2 regions of the Idiomarina loihiensis L2TR genome follow, and region 1 is predicted to be linked to the other one. Evidence: predicted binding sites of a transcription regulator. Region 1 holds the regulator's gene; the other holds the start of a gene.
The links. Region 1 encodes NrdR, which represses ribonucleotide reductase genes. Its sites were predicted from a motif close to AAACACNANATNTNGTGTTT; they were not measured.
Positions count from the first base shown of each region.

Region 2: a site for NrdR is predicted at 2,659-2,678, ahead of nrdA (class 1a ribonucleoside-diphosphate reductase subunit alpha). Genes of this name have one in related genera too.

Region 1 is NC_006512.1:1,996,629-2,002,592, reverse strand. Features, by position in the region: gene ettA (energy-dependent translational throttle protein EttA) at 1-702, opposite strand, end outside; gene glyA (serine hydroxymethyltransferase) at 862-2,118, shown strand; gene nrdR (transcriptional regulator NrdR) at 2,158-2,607, shown strand; gene ribD (bifunctional diaminohydroxyphosphoribosylaminopyrimidine deaminase/5-amino-6-(5-phosphoribosylamino)uracil reductase RibD) at 2,600-3,727, shown strand; gene ribBA (bifunctional 3,4-dihydroxy-2-butanone-4-phosphate synthase/GTP cyclohydrolase II) at 3,741-4,856, shown strand; gene IL_RS09590 (ketopantoate reductase family protein) at 4,853-5,770, opposite strand; gene IL_RS09585 (AmpG family muropeptide MFS transporter) at 5,757-5,964, opposite strand, start outside.
Region 2 is NC_006512.1:1,461,650-1,467,613, forward strand. Features, by position in the region: gene gyrA (DNA gyrase subunit A) at 1-875, opposite strand, end outside; gene ubiG (bifunctional 2-polyprenyl-6-hydroxyphenol methylase/3-demethylubiquinol 3-O-methyltransferase UbiG) at 1,027-1,758, shown strand; gene IL_RS06990 (HAD family hydrolase) at 1,759-2,442, shown strand; gene nrdA (class 1a ribonucleoside-diphosphate reductase subunit alpha) at 2,715-5,045, shown strand; gene nrdB (class Ia ribonucleoside-diphosphate reductase subunit beta) at 5,064-5,964, shown strand, end outside.

The DNA.
Region 1 (5,964 bases):
ACGGTCCAGTTCAAGGATCCAGCCCGCAACATTATCAAGGAAATAACGGTCGTGGGTAATAGCAACCACAGTACCATTGTAGTCATGCAGGAAGCGTTCAAGCCAGGCCACCGATTCCGCATCCAGGTGGTTGGTGGGCTCATCAAGAAGTAGCATGTCTGGCTTCGATAGCAACAGGCGACAAATAGCCACACGGCGTCTTTCACCACCTGACAAGTTACCGATTTTTGCATCCCACTCCGGCAGGCGCAGTGCGTCTGCAGCACGCTCAAGAATGTTGTCGATATTATGCCCGTCTTTTGCCTGCAACAAGGCTTCAAGCTCACCTTGCTCTTTTGCTAAGGCGTCGAAATCTGCGTTTTCGTCGGCATAAGCGGCATAAATTTCATCAAGCTTAGCGAAGGCCTCTTTTACATCTGCCACAGCCTCTTCAACGGTTTCTTTCACCGTTTTATTTTCATCTAACTGAGGTTCCTGAGGCAGGTAACCGATTTGGATACCTGCTAACGGACGGGCTTCGCCTTCGTATTCATTATCAACACCCGCCATAATGCGCAGTAAGGTCGACTTACCAGCACCGTTAACGCCTAAAACACCAATTTTGGCGCCGGGATAAAACGACAGAGAAATGTCTTTTAAAATCGTTTTCTTGGGGGGAACAACTTTGCTCACCCGCGACATTGAATAGATATATTGCGCCATAGCGACGTAAAATCCTTCTTATCAACAAAAAAGTTACTGCATAGTTTACTGTTATTTACGGACATCCCCAAACTTTGTTGTGCTGAACTAGGCACTCATTTGTGTTTTAAGGTAAAATAGCGGGCAAATTAAGACCATTTAATGATTTGGAGAGCTGTAATGCTGAAATCTGAGATGAACATTGCCGACTTTGACGCGGACTTATGGCAGGCGATGCAGGATGAAGTTGAACGTCAGGAACAACACATTGAGCTGATTGCATCGGAAAACTACACCAGTCCGCGGGTAATGCAGGCTCAGGGGTCACAACTGACCAACAAGTACGCAGAAGGCTATCCGCACAAGCGTTACTACGGCGGCTGTGAGTTCGTCGATAAAGTCGAGGACTTAGCTATTGAGCGCGCAAAAGAATTGTTCGGCGCCAAGTACGCAAACGTACAACCGCATTCCGGCTCTCAAGCTAATACCGCTGCCTTTATGGCTATGATGGAAGCAGGCGATACCTTCCTTGGTATGAGCCTGGCTCACGGCGGCCACTTAACACATGGCTCTGGTGTGAACTTTTCAGGCAAACTATACAATGCAGTTTCATACGGTCTGGACGAATCCACCGGTGAAATTGACTACGCTGAAGTTGAAAAGCTGGCGCAGGAACACAAACCGAAAGTTATCGTCGCTGGTTTCTCGGCTTATTCAGGCATTGTTGACTGGGCAAAATTCCGTGAAATTGCCGATAAAGTTGATGCTTATTTAATGGTTGATATGGCGCACGTAGCGGGTCTGGTTGCCGCTGGCGTCTATCCTAACCCGGTACCTTATGCTCATGTTGTCACTACCACTACGCATAAAACTCTGGCGGGCCCTCGCGGCGGCCTGATTATTTCCGGCAGCGATGATGAAAAGTTACACAAGAAGTTAAACAGTGCGGTATTCCCTGGCAACCAGGGTGGGCCACTTTGTCACGTTATCGCTGGTAAAGCGGTGGCTTTTCAGGAGGCGTTGCAGCCAGAGTTTAAAGACTACCAAAAGCAAGTATTAGTGAACGCCAATGCCATGGTAAAAACCATGCAGGCGCGCGGTTACAAAATCGTGTCGAACGGCACTCAGAACCACTTGTTCCTGGTGGATTTAATTGACAAAGATATTACTGGTAAAGATGCTGATGCGGCTTTAGGTAACGCGTTCATTACTGTTAACAAAAATGCGGTTCCTAATGACCCGCGTTCACCTTTTGTCACTTCAGGTTTGCGTTTAGGCACGCCGGCAATTACTCGCCGCGGCTTTAAAGAAGCGGAAGCTGAGCAGGTCGCCAACTGGATTTGCGATGTGCTGGATGACATTGCTGACGAAAGTAAAATTAATCAAGTTCGCGAGCAGGTAAAAGCGCTATGCGCTAAGTTTCCGGTTTACGGTTAATTGCGAACAGTTGTAAAGCGCACATAAAGGAGTCAGGCAATGCATTGTCCATTTTGCGGCACACAGGATACTAAGGTTATCGATTCGCGATTGGTTGCGGATGGAGCCTCAGTTCGTCGCCGGCGTGAATGTAATCATTGCAAGGAGCGCTTTACAACCTTTGAGACAGCTGAGCTGGTCATGCCCCGGGTTATCAAAACTGATGGTTCCCGCGAACCATTTAACGAAGATAAACTCCGAAATGGACTGCTGAGAGCACTGGAAAAGCGACCTGTGAGTCTTGAGTTGATGGAACAGGCCATTAACAAAATAAAATCCAGCATCCGGGCGACCGGCGAGCGCGAAATAAGCAGTAATTTCGTCGGCAGTCTGGTCATGGAAAACCTCAAGCAGATAGACAAGGTTGCTTACGTTCGTTTTGCTTCTGTTTATCGCTCGTTTGAGGACATTCGCGAATTTGGTGAAGAAATAGCGCGCCTTAATGACTGAATTAAACCCGCAGTACTTTGACCATCAAATGATGCACCGTGCGTTAATGCTGGCGCGGCGCGGACTGATGACGACCAGGCCGAACCCTGCGGTTGGCTGTGTCATTACTCTCGGGACTGAAGTTGTTGGTGAAGGCTGGCATCATCAGGCTGGCGAACCTCACGCTGAAGTACATGCTTTGCGCGCGGCAGGACAAAAAGTCAGGGGCGCAACGGCTTATGTCACGTTGGAGCCATGCAGTCATATTGGTCGTACACCGCCTTGTTGCGATGCGTTAATTGAGGCCGGAGTAAAACGTGTTGTGGTTGCCATGCAGGATCCAAACCCTAGGGTCAGCGGTAATGGTATTCAGCGTCTGAAAGCTGCGGGTATTTCTGTGGACGTCGGTGTACTGCAATTGGCTGCGGAGAGTCTGAATCCGGGGTTTATTTCCCGAATGACACGACAACGTCCATGGGTAACCCTAAAAATGGCAACCTCACTGGATGCAAAAACGGCGTTGTCAGATGGCCGCAGTCAATGGATAACGTCCTCTGACTCTCGCAGTGATGTGCAGTTTTTTCGGGCACAGGCCGACGCGATTCTGAGTGGTGCTGCAACGATTCTGGCTGACGATCCTAAATTGACAGTGCGTGTTGATCAGTGGCCAAAATCAAGACCGCTGCCTGAGCCTTTAAAACAGCCGGTACGTATTATTATTGACAGTCAGCACAGGGTGAATGACGAGGCCAGGGTTTTTGACTCTCCGGCGCCGGTGTGGTTAGTGCGAACAACTCCTGGTAAACCCAGTTGCCATCCACATTGTCATGAATTAATTATTGCCGCAGACCCTAACGGTAAAGTGAGTCTGCCGGCGCTTATGGTTGAATTGGCTAACCGCGAAATTAACCAGTTATGGACTGAGTGTGGGGCGAATTTGGCGGGCGCTCTTATTCAGCAGCAATTATGCGACAGATTGATGATTTACAGTTCGGGTCAGTTATTGGGCCATCATGGACGTTCGGTTATCGACATGAACGAGCCGTTGAATTTAGCTTCAGCACCAAGGTTTAAAATTATTGATCGTCGGCAGGTAGGCCCTGATCAACGCTTGGTAGCAGTACCTCATACACAAGATTAAAAGGTAAAGCGTTATGTCACTGCATAGCACAGAAGAGATTATCGAAGATATTCGTCAGGGTAAAATGGTTATCCTTATGGATGACGAAGATCGCGAAAACGAAGGTGATATCATTATTGCAGCCGAGTGTGTGACGCCGGAAACTATCAATTTTATGGCGCGTTATGGTCGCGGACTGATTTGTCTGACGTTAACGGAAGAACGCTGTGAGCAACTGAATTTGCCGTTAATGGTAGATAAGAACAACGCCCCATACGCAACAAGCTTTACTGTTTCGATTGAGGCCGCTGAGGGGGTAACCACAGGTATTTCCGCGGCGGACAGAGCGAAAACGGTGCTGGATGCTGTGAAAAAAGACGCCAAGCCCGAAGATTTAGTCATGCCGGGACATATTTTCCCGTTAAAGGCTAAGTCGGGCGGGGTGTTGAACCGTGCGGGACACACCGAAGCGGGTTGTGATCTTGCGCGTTTAGCCGGGTTTGAACCTGCGGCGGTTATCGTTGAAGTGCTGAACGAAGATGGCACCATGGCGCGCCGCGCTGATCTTGAAGCTTTTTCTGAAGAGCATGGTATTAAAGTCGGCACCATTGCCGATTTAATCGAATATCGCTCGATACAGGAAAAAACCATAGAACGGGTGGCTGAATGTAATTTGCCTACGGCATTTGGCAAGTTCCGGTTAATCACTTATCAGGACACTATTGATGAACAGGTACATTATGCTCTTGTTCACGGTGACCTCTCGCAAGATAAAGTGACTAACGTACGAGTTCATTTGCAGGACACCTTCCACGATACCTTTTTAACCGAGCGGGCAGCAAAACGCAGCTGGCCAATTCAGAAAGCTATGTCCTATATTGCTGAACACGATGGTGTGCTGGTTATTATTGGTCGTCAGCAAACCCCGGAGAGCATCATTGCTCAGGTGTGTGAATTTGAAGCGCAGGATAAAGGAGAGCAAAAACCAACAACATCGGCGTCAAATGCGTCCCGGAACGTCGGTTTAGGCTCACAGATTCTGGCAGACCTGAACATTCATAAAATGCACTTAATGAGCTCGCCAAAACGTTACTCTGCACTGTCAGGCTTTGGCCTAGAAGTGGTCGACTTTATTGAAGATAAAGACTAGCCGCTATAACGTTGTTGGAACTCATTGAGTAGTTGCTGGTGAGTCGGTGTGGCAACACCCGCCGTCTTACCAGCGTTAATTAAATAACCGGTTAACTGCTGTATCTCGGTACGCCGTTGTTGTTGAATATCCTGCAGCATGGAAGAGTGGTTTAAGGCCGTCTCCTTTGCTACTAAAAGCACCTCTTTATAGCATTCCTCAGTTGTCAAAGACACATTTTGACTGTTCGCTACAGCTACGGCTTCTGCTACGAGGCTGTATACTTGCGCCTGCCAGCTTCCCTTCAGCAATTCGCCATTAGCGCACTGATGAACTGCAGTCAGCGGATTAATAACGCAATTAATAACGAACTTTAACCAGCGTCTCTGACTTAGATCTTGTTCCAGAGTAAGCGGAGGAAAAGCCTGTTGCAGGACCAGGCCTGGGTCAAAGTCCGTCGGCTGATTCCGGACTGCAGGGTCGACTTCCAGCCAGCTTCGGCCTGCCCCCCTGTGTTCAATACAAAGGTCGGCATTTTCATTCCTGCTTCGTACCGCACCGTGAGTTGTCACCAATGGGTGTAAATTAAGCTCTTTTAACGGTTCAGGAAGTTCCACCATGCCGTTGTGACTTATTATTATGGGCATGGCTTTATTAAACCCGCGCAATGTCGTTATGCGTTGCAAGGCTTGAATCACATCAAAGGCTTTAACCGCAATAACGAACACCGTATTCTCGGCCAGAAGTTGTGTAATAACAGGAGCACTGTAGTCAGCTTTAAACTGCTTGTGAGTGACTTGCCAGTTTATTTCTCGTGTTCGGTTCTTACGCGGTAAAACCGATACAGACTGGCCATGTTCCAGCAGAGCGCCGGCAATAAGCCCTCCAATGGCTCCAGGGCCAAGCACGACCCAATTTAGGTTAGCCTTCGTCACGTTTTCGCTCCAGCTCGGCTATGGGTTTACGAATAAACCAGAGGAAGATAAGACTGGGGATAACCATTAAAGCAGTTAAAACAAAGAATAAAGCCCAGTTGCCATCCATATAATCGACAATTTGTCCGCTGGAGGACGACAGTACTGTTTTTCCTAAAGACCCCAACGATGCCATTAGTGCATACTGGGTTGCG
Region 2 (5,964 bases), 530 kb from region 1:
AAGGCACTTATACCTTCAACGCGTTTTTCTTTAACCAACTCAGCAATTTTTTCAATTAAGCGAGCTTTATTCACCTGATACGGAATTTCCGTAACAATGATGGTTTCTTTACCCGTTTTCTCGTCAACTTCAATTTCCGCCTGAGCGCGCAAATGAATACGACCACGACCGGTTTTATAAGCTTCGACAATACCGCTACGGCCAGAAATTGTTGCCGCTGTCGGGAAGTCCGGCCCCGGGATGTATTCCATTAGCCCTTCAACATCAATGTCCGGGTTATCAATCATGGCGAGTGCACCATCGACAACTTCGGTCAGATTATGAGGAGGGATGTTCGTTGCCATACCAACGGCAATACCAGAAGAACCATTAACTAACAGGTTAGGTACACGGGTAGGCAGAACGTCAGGAATACGCTCGGTACCATCATAGTTGTCTACAAAATCAACCGTTTCTTTATCTAAATCGGCAAGTAACTGATGCGCAATTTTCGCCATGCGAATTTCGGTATAACGCATCGCGGCGGCAGAGTCGCCGTCAACCGAACCAAAGTTACCCTGGCCATCGACCAGCATATAACGCAAGGAGAAATTCTGTGCCATACGTACAATAGTGTCGTAAACAGCACTATCACCATGTGGGTGATATTTACCAATGACGTCACCAACGACACGAGCTGACTTTTTATAAGGTTTATTAAAGTCGTTGCGCAATTCACTCATTGCGAACAAGACACGTCTGTGTACTGGCTTCAGGCCATCACGAACATCTGGTAAAGCACGCCCAACAATGACGCTCATGGCATAATCGAGGTACGAGCTTTTTAGTTCGTCTTCGATATTTACCGGTGACACTTCTCTGGCTAGATCGCTCATAGTTTATTCCCTAAAAATATAGATCCGCATATTCATTGTTATTTTGATCCAATCATTGTACCCATCCCAAACGCGTCTCGCACCCTCTTTTTCTTATTCTTTGCCTGAGGTAGACTAGCCGCGTTATCCATCTCTTAAAGACGCATAATCTATGACCACCAGTCGCTCTAAAAGTGAACAAAAAAACGTCGATCCGGAAGAGATCGCAAAATTTTCAGCCCTCGCCTCGCGCTGGTGGGACCCTGATGGAGAATTCAAACCCTTACATAAAATAAACCCCGTTCGACTAGGGTTTATTGAAAACCATACTGACGGCCTATTCGGTAAAAAGGTATTGGATGTCGGCTGCGGCGGTGGATTACTCAGCGAAGCTATGGCTGAACGTGGTGCTCAGGTTACAGGGGTTGATTTAGCCGAACAGTCATTAAAAGTGGCACGTTTGCACGCATTAGAAAGCGGGCGTCAAATCGACTACCAATGCATTGCTATTGAAACTCTGGCGGATCAGCAGCCAGCAAGCTTTGATGTGGTGACTTGTCTGGAGATGCTGGAGCATGTACCTGACCCTAAAGCTATTGTAAAAGCCTGTGCTAAAGCACTAAAACCTGGCGGGAAGATCTTTTTTTCCACGCTAAACCGGAATGTAAAGTCTTGGCTATTAGGTATTGTTGCCGCTGAGCATGTTTTAGGCTGGGTTCCCAAAGGAACTCATCAGCATCAACGTTTTATCAAACCATCAGAGCTACTGCGTATGACAGATGCCGCCGCGTTAGAAGATATCGCCATTAATGGTCTTATCTTTAATCCACTGAAAGGATTTGTTCTTTCAGAAAAAGATGTTGATGTGAATTACATTATCGCTTTAAAGAAGCCGGAGTCATAAATGGCCTCATCAGACAGGAATTCTCCGGTAAAGGCGGTATTGTTCGATTTAGACGGCACGCTGCTTGATACAGCCCCAGATCTGGGTGCTGCACTGAACGCTGTATGCGAACAATACGAACGCCCTGCTATTACGGCTGAGGTGTTTACGCCAGTCGCGTCGCATGGCTCCAGAGGTATGCTGCAGCTAGCTTTTGCCAATGAGTACAGCGACATGGAAGCCGAACTCAGGCACGCTTTTCTCAGTGCTTATAAACAAAATATAGCCACTCATACGCAACCCTACCCTGGGGTTTTGGAGCTACTTGCCGTGCTGCAGCGTGAATCTATTCAAGTTGCTATAGTCACCAATAAGCCAGAGCGCCTAACCCAACAATTATTGCCTCACTTCCCGGAGTTTGAAGCTATTCGTGTGGTCGTAAGCGGTGATACCTTAAGCGTAGCAAAGCCTTCGCCGGAACCTTTATTCTATGCGGCTGAAAAGCTGGGAATAGAACCTGCCGACTGTCTTTATGTCGGAGATGCGGAGCGGGATATCGAAGCTGGTCGCAATGCCGGCATGGTTACTGTGCTTGCTGAATATGGTTATATTAGCAATGAGGATCAGCCGCAACGCTGGCAAGCCGACTATCATATCGCCTCACCACTGGAGTTACTGAAGTTACTAGCTATTGATAATTCTTGATCTATAAACATCTTTTAAAAGATCAAAAAAATATATAGCAAGATTACCAGCGCAAACTCACGCCAAACAAAGGCTGACAAAAAATCAAGATTTCTAAATCAAAATTATTCCTGTTTTTGCCCGTAAATTTACTTGATCGAAGTGGCAGTTAGACCTAGCATACTCTTCATTCCCAAGACACTAGATATTGTGTAAATATCGCCCTGTACAACTAATAAGCACAATATCTTGTGGCTACAAACATATAACAAAAAGCTAAGAGTCGGCGCAAAATGAACGAGCAACTTTATGTCACTAAACGCAGCGGCGAACGCGAACCGCTAAACCTCGATAAAATTCACCGGGTTATCATGTGGGCCGCTGAAGGTCTTAACAATGTTTCAGCTTCTCAGGTCGAAATTAAGTCTCACATTCAGTTTTACGACGGTATTAAAACCGAAGATATCCACGAGACCATCATCAAAGCTGCAGCTGATTTAATTTCAGAAGAAGCGCCCGACTATCAATATATGGCTGCGCGTCTGGCTATTTTCCACTTGCGCAAAAGGGCCTACGGTAAGTTTGAGCCACCGCGTCTTTACGACCAGGTCAAAAAGATGGTTGCAGAGCATCGCTACGATGAGCACCTGCTGGAAGACTATACTGAAGCAGAATTTGACCAGATGGACGAAATTCTGGATCACTGGCGTGACATGAACTTCTCGTACGCGGCCGTTAAACAGCTAGAGAACAAATATCTGGTTCAAAACCGGGTTACCGGCGACATCTATGAAAGCGCTCAGTTCTTATACATTCTGGTAGCGGCTTGTTTGTTTGCCAACTACCCGAAAAGCACTCGTATGGACTACGTTAAACGTTTCTACGACGCCGCTTCTGAATTCAAAATCTCGCTACCAACACCTATTATGTCGGGTGTGCGCACGCCTACGCGTCAGTTCAGCTCCTGCGTTCTGATTGAAGCTGGCGATAGTCTCGATTCTATTAATGCCACTTCAAGCGCCATCGTAAAATACGTATCGCAGCGTGCCGGTATTGGCATTAACGCAGGGCGTATTCGCGCTCTGGGCAGCCCGATCCGTAACGGTGAAGCCTTCCACACAGGTTGTATTCCGTTCTATAAATATTTCCAGACAGCGGTAAAAAGCTGTTCGCAAGGTGGTGTTCGTGGTGGCGCCGCTACCCTGTTCTACCCGCTTTGGCATCTGGAAGTTGAAAGCTTATTGGTACTGAAAAACAACCGCGGTGTTGAAGAAAACCGGGTTCGCCATCTGGATTACGGTGTGCAGTTTAACCGCACCATGTACCAGCGTCTGATTAAAGACGATTACATTACCTTGTTCAGCCCGTCGGATGTGCCAGGCCTTTACGACGCATTCTTTGAAGATCAGGACGAATTTGAGCGTTTGTACCTTCAGTACGAGCAGGATGAAAGCATCCGCAAAAAACGTATTAAAGCCATTGAGTTGTTTGGTTTGTTTATGCAGGAACGCGCCAGTACTGGCCGTATCTACGTACAAAACGTTGACCACTGCAACACGCACAGCCCGTTCGATTCTAAAGTTGCTCCTATTCGTCAGAGCAACCTGTGTCTTGAAATTGCGTTACCAACTAAGCCTCTAAGTCATGTGAACGACGAAGAAGGTGAAATTGCCCTTTGTACGCTGTCGGCCTTTAACTTAGGCAAAATTGAAAACCTGGGCGAGTTTGAAAACTTAGCCGACTTAGCCGTTCGCGCACTGGATAGCCTGCTGGACTATCAGGAATACCCTGTTCCGGCCGCTTATAATGCAACAATGAACCGTCGTACTCTGGGCATTGGTGTGATTAACTTTGCTTACTACTTAGCTAAGCACGGCGTTAAATATTCAGACGGCTCTGCAAATGGTCTGGTTCATCAGACCTTTGAGGCAATACAGTATTATCTGATGCAAGCGTCAATGAATCTGGCTAAAGAAAGAGGTGCGTGCCCTAAATTTAATGAGACCACCTACTCTCAGGGCATTATGCCAACCGATACCTACAAGAAAGACCTGGATAAGGTTTGCGATGAACCTCTGCATCTGGACTGGGACAAGCTTCGTGCCGACATCAAACAACACGGCATGCGTAACTCCACGTTATCAGCGTTAATGCCTTCTGAGACATCGTCGCAGATTTCTAACGCGACTAACGGTATTGAACCGCCTCGTGGTTTTGTCAGCATTAAGTCGTCAAAAGACGGTGTCACCAAACAGGTAGTTCCTGATTACGAAAACTTAAAAGACAAGTACGAGCTGTTATGGCAAATCCCGAACAACAAGGGATACCTTGAGCTGGTTGGTATTATGCAAAAGTTTGTCGACCAGACAATTTCTGCGAACACCAATTACGACCCAAGTAAATTCCAAGCCGGAAAAGTACCAATGAAGCAGCTTCTGCAGGACTTATTAACGGCCTATAAGCTTGGTGTTAAGACGCTTTACTATCATAACACCCGTGACGGTGCTGCGGATAATCAATCCGACATTGCTGCACGTAAAGGTGCTGCTGCGTCTCAAGCTCAGCCGACAGAAGTGATCATTGAAGAAGATGATGACTGTGCCGGCGGCGCCTGCAAAATTTAATAAGAAGGATTTTAGCGAATGTCGTACTCAACCTTTAATCAAGAGCAGAATAACCCGTTAACGGAGCCTATGTTTTTAGGCAACTCCGTTAACGTTGCTCGCTACGACCAGCAAAAACACAGCATTTTTGAAAAGCTGATTGAAAAACAAATCAGCTTTTTCTGGCGACCTGAAGAAATCGATGTCAGCCGCGACCGCATCGACTTTAACAAGCTAACAGCCAGTGAAAAGCATGTGTTTATTTCTAACCTGAAGTATCAAACACTGTTAGATTCAATTCAGGGGCGTTCGCCGAATATCGCGTTACTGCCTATTGTTTCTCTTCCGGAACTGGAAACCTGGATTGAAACCTGGTCATTCTTTGAAACCATACATTCGCGCTCGTACACACATATTCTGCGTAATCTGTTTAGTGATCCCAGCGAAGTCTTTGAAGATATCGTCATTAACGAGCAAATTAAAATTCGCGCGAATGACATCTCCAAGTACTACGATGATCTTATTTTCTATACTCAGTTATTGCAGACGCACGGTGAAGGCGATGTCGTTGTTGAAGGCAAAACCCATACCGTAACGCAGCGGGAAATTAAGAAGAAACTATTCTTATGCATTAACTCGGTTAACGCGCTGGAAGCTATTCGTTTCTATGTCAGTTTCGCCTGCACGTTCGCTTTTGCAGAACGTGAGTTAATGGAAGGCAACGCAAAAATTATTAAGCTGATTGCCCGCGACGAAAACGTTCACCTGACATCGACACAGCACATTCTTAATTTGTGGCAATACGGCGAAGACGACCCGGAAATGAAAGAAATTGCCGAAGAACTGCGTGACGATGCCTATGAAATTTTCATGACTGCAGTGAAGCAGGAAAAACAGTGGGCGCACTACTTGTTTAAAGACGGCTCAATGATTGGCCTGA